2 regions of the Halobacillus sp. A1-3 genome follow, and region 1 is predicted to be linked to the other one. Evidence: riboswitches for the same ligand, from Rfam matches in the RefSeq annotation. Region 1 holds a riboswitch; the other holds the start of a gene.
The links. Region 1 has a riboswitch for S-adenosylmethionine ahead of ACRYKC_RS01620 (5-methyltetrahydropteroyltriglutamate--homocysteine S-methyltransferase). Riboswitches for the same ligand answer to the same signal wherever they lie in the genome.
Positions count from the first base shown of each region.

Region 2: it holds a riboswitch for S-adenosylmethionine, as region 1 does, so the genes downstream of both, ACRYKC_RS00260 (O-acetylhomoserine aminocarboxypropyltransferase/cysteine synthase family protein) here and ACRYKC_RS01620 (5-methyltetrahydropteroyltriglutamate--homocysteine S-methyltransferase) in region 1, are expected to answer to the same signal.

Region 1 covers NZ_JBPCEO010000001.1:345,185-349,966, forward strand. The annotation lists gene ACRYKC_RS01615 (aldo/keto reductase) at 1-669, opposite strand, end outside; gene ACRYKC_RS01620 (5-methyltetrahydropteroyltriglutamate--homocysteine S-methyltransferase) at 734-1,849, opposite strand; SAM riboswitch class I at 1,945-2,043, opposite strand; gene ACRYKC_RS01625 (sugar O-acetyltransferase) at 2,109-2,669, opposite strand; gene ACRYKC_RS01630 (malate:quinone oxidoreductase) at 2,826-4,337, opposite strand; gene ACRYKC_RS01635 (metallophosphoesterase) at 4,528-4,782, opposite strand, start outside.
Region 2 covers NZ_JBPCEO010000001.1:58,911-63,692, forward strand. The annotation lists gene ACRYKC_RS00245 (hypothetical protein) at 1-167, opposite strand, end outside; gene ACRYKC_RS00250 (NAD(P)/FAD-dependent oxidoreductase) at 220-1,443, opposite strand; gene ACRYKC_RS00255 (DUF2188 domain-containing protein) at 1,594-1,791, opposite strand; SAM riboswitch class I at 1,947-2,055, shown strand; gene ACRYKC_RS00260 (O-acetylhomoserine aminocarboxypropyltransferase/cysteine synthase family protein) at 2,166-3,857, shown strand; gene metX (homoserine O-acetyltransferase MetX) at 3,877-4,782, shown strand, end outside.

The sequences.
Region 1 (4,782 bases):
GTCGACATCCTTCTCTTCAGCAGATTTCATCATTCTTTCTAGAGCGTGGTCGTGATTAAGCAGCGTGTACTGTGTTGCGGATAAGCAGATATCCGGTCGCGCTTCCTCAAGTTCCATCACAAGTTCAATTGGTTCCGTCGTATTGACGCCAAGTCCCCAGCCACGAATCACACCTTCTTCACGCATTTGAGTAAGCACGCGAAAAGCTCCTTTTCTCGCTTCCTCGAATTTGGCAGTCCAATCAACACCATGAAAATCAGGAGACACATCGTGAACGAAGACCATATCTAAACGATCGGTCTTCAGACGTTCGAGACTCTGCTCAATAGACCGTTTTGTTGCATCTTCGGTGTAATCCGTGATCACCTTGTTATCACGGGCATCCTCGAACAGACCCTCTTTTTCCTCAGTCTCCTCGGTAATATAGCGGCCGACTTTCGTGCTTATCACATACTCATCGCGATCATAATGAGAGAGCACTTCACCAAGCCGCATCTCAGCTAAGCCTGCCCCGTAAAAAGGAGCGGTATCAAAATATCGTACGCCCTGATCCCAGGCGGTCTGAATCGTTGTTTGTGCTTCATCCTCAGGGACAGCCCTAAACATATTTCCTAAAGGAGCTGTACCTAGTCCTACTCTATGTTTTAAAGCATCTTCAAGAGATTTCATGAGTTTAATTCCTCCTTAGTCAATCCTATAGATTTATATCCATTCATAGGAAAAATCAAACATCTCAAGCCTCCTGCCATACCTCATCGGCAATCCTCACGACATGGCGGATTTTCTCCCACTGCTCATCTTCTGTAATCTTGTTTCCTTCTTCGGTCGAGGCAAATCCGCACTGCGGACTTAAGCAAAGCTGACTGACCGGTACAAAATCGGACGCTTCCAAAATCCGGTTCTTCACGTGATCCGGATCCTCAAGCTCACCGAATTTCGATGTGATTAATCCGAGCACAATGGAAAGGTCAGGGCGATTCACATGACGAAGCGGTTCAAAACCGCCAGAACGCTCATCATCGAACTCTAAGAAAAGTCCATCAACATCAAGACCGCCGAAAATAGTTTGGGAGACCGCTTCATAGCTGCCGCTCGTCATGAAGGTCGACTGAAAGTTCCCGCGGCAAATGTGCATCGTTACTGTCATATCCTCCGGTCGTTTCGCAATCGACTCATTCACTACGCGTGCGCATAGTTCAGCGACTTCATCCGGGTTTTGCCCCTTCTCTTCAATGGATGCTCGTCCCTCCTCAGAAAAGAACGTCGCCCATGATGTATCATCGAGCTGCAGATAGCGGCAGCCTTCCTGATAGATTCTCTCAATGAAGCCTTGATAGGCAGTAATCAAGTCTCGAACGAGGTCTTGTTGATTTTCATAGACGTCTTCATCAATCTTCGCGCGGAATAAAAGCATATTTGGACTTGGAATTGTGAGCTTCGCCACCGCATCTCCTGCGATTTGGTTTAGAAAACGGAAATGCTCAATCATATAATGATCCGTGAACCCCACTTTTCCTGTCACTATAATGCCGCGTGCTTTTGTTTCTACTCCATCAAACTGCAAGCCTTGCTCCGTATCATAGCCTTCTACGCCATCTAGACCTTCAAGAAAATCAAAATGCCACCAGCTCCTGCGGAAATCGCCGTCGGTCACGGCTTTCAACCCAGCATTCTTCTGCTTTTCTACTAACTTAAAAATCTCTTCATCTTCTATTTTCTTTAATTCCTGCGCAGTAATTTCTCCCTTTGCCCATTGAGCGCGTGCTTCTTTCAAACGCTCTGGTCGCAGGAAGCTCCCCACATGATCTCCTTTGAATGGTGCGCGCTTCACTTCTGTAGAACTAGACATTTGAACATTCCCTCTTTCTTTTTATGTATTTAGATAATAAAAAGCCCCGCTTCTCAATAAGAAGAGGGGCTGAATATCGTAACGAACCATTTCTCTTCTTATCTTTAAGCTTCACGCTTCTGGAATTAGCACAGTACTTCACGCCTGCTGCTAAGGTTTCGTCGGGCCAGTCCCTCCACCTTTCTCGATAAGAAATAATCTATTTAACTGTTATGAATTACTATACAGGAAGAACCCAAAAAGTGGCAAGAGGAATGATTTAATCCACCTGTTTTATAACCTTCGCTGGTTTCCCTCCGACCACCACATTATCTGGAACATCCTTAACCACAACGGCTCCGGATGCGATGACCGCATTGTCTCCAATCGTCACCCCTGGGTTAATCACTGCTCTTCCCCCGATCCAAACGTTATCACCAATCGTAACCGGTTTTGTATATTCAATTTCTGAGATTCTTTCTTCTGCCTTGATAGGGTGAGTATTCGTATAGATATGTACACCGGGAGCGATCATGCAGTTCTTCCCGATCGTCACTTTCCCTCCATCTAGGATGGTACAGTCGAAGTTCGCATAAAAGTTCTCCCCAACATGAATGTTATAGCCATAGTCACACCGAAACGTTGATTCTGCATAGATTTGTTCTCCAGTCGAACCTAGTAATTCCTTTAATAGAGACGCCCGTTTCTCTTCTTCTAATTCGCTCGTATCATTAAAAGAACGGACTAAAGCTCTTGCTCTCGCTAGGTCTTTTACTAATTCCTTATCTCCTGGATAATACAGTTCTCCGTCTATCATTTTTTCTTTTTCTGTTTTCACCATGGTTCCTGCCTTTCTTTTAACGTTTCTTAGACTTATTCATAAAAAATAACCTTCAATCTAAGGATAGATTAAAGGTTTTATTGATGCTATGCTAGCGATTTATGATCTTTGATGACTTTCTACGCTCTTAAATATAGCGAGAATTAAGGTTTTGGCTTAACTATAGACTGTATCTCTTTCTTCTTTTTCATTCAGCCCAAGCGTCTCCGCCGTTGACGATTTAATCTCATCAATCATCTGCGGATTTTGCATCAGCGACAACCCATAAGAAGGAATCATATCGATTAGCTTAGACTCCCACTCTTTGATATGCTGAGGGAAACAATTTTCCAAGACTTCAAGCATAACGTTAACAGCTGTAGAGGCTCCGGGTGAAGCCCCAAGCAAGGCAGCGATTGATCCATCCTCTGCACTTACCACTTCTGTACCAAACTGAAGCGTTCCTTTTCCGCCTTCTTCGGTATCTTTAATTACTTGCACGCGCTGACCTGCAACGACTAAATCCCAATCTTCACTTTTCGCTTCAGGGATAAATTCACGGATTGCTTCCATGCGCTGTTCCTTCGATTGGAGCACTTGCTGGATCAAATATTTCGTCAGTGGCATTTGCTTTGCTCCTGCACCTACCATTGTCAGAAGGTTATCCGGTTTGACGGAGTTCACCAAATCCATCAACGAACCTTCTTTTAAGAACTTAGGTGAGAAGCCGGCAAACGGCCCGAATAGCAATGACTTTCTACCGTCAATATATCTGGTATCCAAGTGCGGCACCGACATTGGCGGAGCGCCGACTGGAGCTTTTCCGTATACCTTAGCCTCATGCTGCTCGATGACTTCCGGGTTATTACAAACCATAAACTGTCCGCTTACAGGGAAGCCGCCAATTCCTTTTCCTTCTGGAATTCCGGATTTTTGCAGTAAATGTAAAGCTCCGCCGCCATTGCCGATAAACACAAAATCTGCCGTTTGGCATGCGAGTTTTTCGCCAACGGTGTCGCGAACGGTCACTTCCCATTTTCCGTCTTCGGTGCGCTTAATATCCTCAACACTATGATTATAGTTCACTTCAACACTACTATTTTCCAGGTTATCAAACAGCTTACGGGTTAACGCTCCAAAATTCACATCTGTTCCCGTATCCATTTTAGTTGCCGCAATCGGATCCTTCGTTTTGCGGTCTTTCATAATCAACGGAAGCCATTTTGCTAGTTTTTCAGGGTCATCCGAAAATTTCATCTCTTTGAACAATGGATTGTTCGACATGGTTTCATAACGTTTCTTAAGAAAGTTTACATTGTCTTCCCCGTGGACCAAACTCATATGAGGCAGGGGTCTGATAAACTCCTGAGGATTACTTAACTTGTTGTTATTGACTAAATAAGACCAGAACTGCTTCGACACCTGAAACTGTTCATTAATCTTGATCGCTTTACTTAAATCAATCGATCCGTCAGGCTTTTCTTTCGTGTAGTTCAGCTCGCACAACGCGGCATGTCCTGTTCCTGCATTATTCCACTCGTTAGAGCTTTCTTCTCCTGATTTTCCTAGCTTTTCATATACTTTAATATTCCAGTCCGGTACTAATTCTTTAAGAAGCGACCCTAAAGTCGCACTCATGATTCCAGCGCCAATTAAGATCACGTCTGTCTTCATTTCTCTGTTGCTCATTTCTACCATCCCTTATTTCTGGAATTTGGAGGAAGGTGTAATGATCATTTAGTCACACCTCTCCTATTCTTTATATACCCACTACACATATGATAACGCTTTATAGATTAAAAAGTCACGCTTATCTAATAATTATACACTATTTGAGTATGGAAAAAAAAGAGAGTCTTAGTCTGGTAACTTAAACAGGTCAGCGCGCCTGTTTCAAGTGAAACTCCGTAATTTCGGGAAAATTGTTTAATCGTAGAGGCACCAGACTTACCCCAATACCTCTATTCACATAGAGCTGGTTCCCATCTGCCCCAAAGTCATCTGTCACCCATCCATCAGCATGAGCTTCCCCCTTGGCGAATAAATCCTTCCAGGACCAATGAGGAGTAAAAGGAACTCTGAACTGACCTCCATGAGTATGGCCTGCTACCGATGACGGTGCTTGCCGAGCCGG
Region 2 (4,782 bases), 290 kb from region 1:
TGCTTTTCTGCTTCCTCTTTCAAACCGCCTTTAACTGCCAAATCATCTAAATGTTCATGTAAATGTCGATACACTTGCTGAAAAATTCGTCTTTTTTCATCCTGCATTACGCGGTCAGTGTAGATTTCTTGCAGTTTTTCAAACGCCTTATCTTTTGACCATGTCATATACTCTCACCTCTCTATATAGAATTCTATACAAATAAGAGCCTTTCCTTCTTCAAGATTCTGGATTGAAACCAAAAGATTGAGCCTCCAGCTGAATTGATTGATGCAGCAAAGGAATATCCGGTGATTCCCGCTTCAATTGTTCAGCTAGATTAGGGACAAGCTTATTCCAAACCATAGGGTTGGCGGCCATTGCCTGGAACAGTGCCATTTCATTTGGTGTCCATTTTCTAAGAGACTGAACATAATTAAGCGTTAAATCATGCCCCGGATTTAGGCGCCGATCCCGTTCTTGTTGAAAAACTTCCATCGCCTCTCCACGGCTTTTGCCTTGATCCATCAACTGGATCGCCTCGGCTAAAAGAAAGGACTGCATGAATGCATCATTGATACCAAGCCCTGTACTGGGGTCTTTGCTATGCCCCGCATCTCCGATCAGCGCCCATCCGTCTCCATAAGCTTTTCTGAAAAAATTAGGCATGCCTGGAGTTCCAATGATCTTGCCTCGTAAAACAGCTCCTTCAAGCCTCATGTCCATTCCATAAAGTGATCGATACATTTTTTCAAAGCTTTCTTTCGGCGATTTCATCATTTGCTTGAACTCTTCCGGATAAATTTCAAGCCCTAAACAATCCCTGCCTTCTTCCATTGGAAAAAGAAAACCGATCCTTCCTTCATGTAGGAAAATTTCCGTGGCAGGCTCCTTTAATGGCTTCACCCCATCATAGTAGCCATAAAGAACCGGCCGAAGAGGATTCTGCTGTTTATATTTTTCAGCTTTAACCCAATAAGCGATATTGGAATGCTTCCCGTCTGCCCCAACAACTAAATCACAGGAAATGGACTTCATTCGGCCGGCAGGGTCTTCTACAACGACTCCCTTGACCTGTTTTCTTTCCCATATCAAATCACGGACAGAATGATTTTCTCTTAGAGAAACTGTAGGAAGATCATTCGCTCTATTTAAAAGAATTTGATCCAAAAGATCACGCTTTGGAATAATCGTATAAGAAGCACGTGGTCCTTCCACAAAGCTGCTTCCAATATAGGTTCGCATCCGGCTGATTTTACGCAAGCCAGAAGCTTCAACTTCCTTAAGCACCCCAAGCTTTCTTAAATATTCTAGATGAGACATATGATGAGTCGATAAAGTGTCACTCGGAAACGAGGCTTTATCCAATAGCAGCACTCTCTTCCCCATTTCTCCCAATTGAATCGCCAGGCTAGAGCCTGCAACTCTTGCCCCTACAATGATCACATCATACCTTTGCTCCATTTACTTTACTCACCTTTTCAATCGTTTTTCTTCCATCCTATCATGTAAATAGGAAAACTAGTACTCACCTCTTCCTCTTTATTTACAGTCTGGTTCAAGCAACTAAGTGTAGAAATAAAAAAACTCCCGAGGCCACGGGAGTTTTTGAACTTAATAATTTCTTTCTTCTTCTATTTCATGATTTTGATCAAGAATTAGAAGCTTACTCGGTTTATTTTCCTTAGCGATTTCTTCAGCTTTTTCAATCGCCGTATTTCTTTCGTCATAAAGGTCTGTAGGAGAAACATCCTCTATCTTTACAAACCATCCTGTTACATCTTTGTTAGGTACTACACTATATTCCTTCATTGTTTCATACTCTCCTTCTCTAAAGACTTGGTAGACAATTCCCATAACAGATCACAAGTAAACACATTCTAATTTTGTAAAATGATTTGACATTAGTCATGGTTCCTTTTATAATTTCATACAAGTTAAGTAAAAGCTGAATATTCAAACAAATACTCTTATCGAGAGTGGCAGAGGGACTAGGCCCTACGACGCCCGGCAACCTTCAAGTATCGCTTGAAAAGGTGCTAAATCCTACAGGTCAAATGATCTGGCAGATAAGAGGAGGACTTAATTTTTACGGCCCTCTTCTTATAAAAGAAGAGGGCTTTTTGGTTCTTCTTGTTTTTTACCTAAAGGAGCTCCTAGAAACCATATTTGAGGAGGAATTATCAATGACGTTACCTTTCCACCAATTCGGACCCGAAACGCTATTGCTTCATGGAGGCCAGGAACCAGACCCCTCTACAGGTTCTCGTGCTGTCCCCATTTATCAAACCACATCCTATGTTTTTAAGGATACAGACCATGCTCAAAACCTCTTTTCCCTTGCTGAGCCAGGGAATATTTACAGCCGCATAATGAATCCTACCGTTGATGTGCTTGAGCAGCGTATCGCGCTGCTGGAAGATGGTGCAGCCGCTGTCGCCACTGCTTCAGGGATGTCAGCGATTACTTTAGCTATCTTGAACATTGCTCAATCTGGAGACGATATCGTCACTTCCACCCATTTGTATGGGGGCACGTATAACTTATTCGTCCATACTCTCCCTAAATATGGAATCAATGTCCACTTTGTAGAAGGAACAGATCCTGAAGACTTTGCAAAAGCCATTACTCCAAATACAAAGGCCATCTTCGCAGAGACGATCGGGAATCCAAGTTTGAACGTGCTTGATATTGAAGCTGTAGCAGATGTGGCTCACGATCATCATATTCCTTTGATTATCGATAACACATTCGCTACTCCTTATGTTTGTAAACCGATAGCCTGGGGAGCAGACATTGTTGTCCACTCCGCTACGAAATGGATCGGCGGTCATGGAACAGCTATTGGAGGTATTGTTGTTGATAGCGGACGTTTTGACTGGAACCATGAGAAATTCCCTGGATTTACTGAACCTGATGATAGTTACAACGGCATCCGCTTCGGTATTGATGTAGGTCCAGTCGGTTATGCGATTAAGCTAAGAGTTCAACTATTGCGTGATATTGGTGCATGCTTAAGTCCACACAATGCGTTCTTATTACTACAAGGCTTAGAAACGCTTCATTTGAGGATCAAGAAGCATACCGATCAAGCTTTAGAAATCGCCGAGTACCTTCAAGACCATGACGGGGTGTCTTGGGTAACCTTCCCTGGCTTACCAGACCATCCGACCCATTCTCTTGCTAAAAAGTATTTCCAATACGGCGCCGGTTCGATTGTCGTTTTTGGAATTAAAGGCGGAAGAGAATCTGGACGTCAGCTGATTGATCATACAAACCTATGGTCTCACCTTGCCAACGTCGGTGATGCAAAATCTTTAATCATTCACCCTGCTTCTACCACTCACCAGCAGCTCAATGACGAAAATCTACAAAAATCAGGAGTGACAGAAGAGCTGGTGCGGTTGTCCGTTGGTTTAGAGTCTGTTGAAGATTTAATACAAGACTTGGATGCAGCCATTCACAAAGCTACTGGGCATTCGAAACCATACAACACTTCCAAACATCCTGCCGAAGATGTTCTCGCTTCTTCATTAGATCGATCTGGAGACCTTAGACAAAGGGTAATCGCTATAGTTGGAGGAGCTAATGATGACCGTGAATCTAAGAAACTTGAACGTTTGGGATTTAAAGTTGAGCATTATCAGGAAATCGATCAAGTGGTTCAATCAGCGGGAGGAACAGTGGATGTCTTGTATTTCCCTGTGCTTGATGAGCATAAGCTCAGAGCGGCAGAAAGTGTAAAGCCACACTTGATCTGGTCAAAGACCCCAGTTAAGAGTGAGAAAGACAATATAGTTTCAGGATTAAACCTTTATGAAGCAGTGATTGCTTTACGTTCAGGCAAAAAGCTAAATGAGCAGCCCTTATCAGTCTAAACAGGAAAGGAGTCAAAACATGTCATTGAAAAACCCCACCAGCCGCACTGAAAACTTAACAACTATTTCCATCGGTGATTTCACTTTCGAGTCTGGAGATCGGTTGGCTGATGTGGAACTTGCTTACGAGCGCTATGGACCTAAAGATGCGCCCGTAATCCTCATCTGCCACGCACTGACAGGAAATCAACACGCCCTTGGGTCAGAAGAAGAACCCGGCTGGTGGGCTGGGCTGATCGGGAAAGGAGCCCCCATCGATACAGACCATTACCAGGTCATTACATTTAATGTCCTTGGGGGTTGTCACGGGTCAACAGGACCAGCCAGCATCCACCCCCAAACAAAGAAACAATATCGATTAAACTTTCCTCCAGTAACGATCCGCGACATGGTTCATGCTCAAAAACAAGCGTTGGACCAACTCGGAATTCATCACGTTCAGGCTGTAACAGGAGGTTCTCTAGGTGGCATGCAGACATTTGAATGGGGAATACTCTATCCCGATTTTATGGATCAATTATTCATTCTCGCTGCTACCCCTTATCTTAGTGATTATGGCATTGCTTTTAATCATATAGGAGCACGGGCCATCAAAGATGATCCTGCCTTCAACAATGGAGAGTATGTATCAAATGATCACCTCCAAGGATTTGAAATTGCGCGAATGGCTGGAATGGTCACGTATAGAAGCCGCACTCTATTCCAGAAAAGGTTCGATCGTAAAAGACGTACTTCTTCCTCTTATGACATCCAGTCCTATCTTGATTATCAAGGAGATAAAATTAAGGGGCGCTTTGATGCGAATAGTTACCTTTATCTTCTTGAGGCCATGAACCATCATGATATCGGCCGTGACCGAAATGGCTGGCAAAAAGCTGCTGAGCAATACAAAGCCGATGTATTTACGATTAGTTTCGAGCATGAC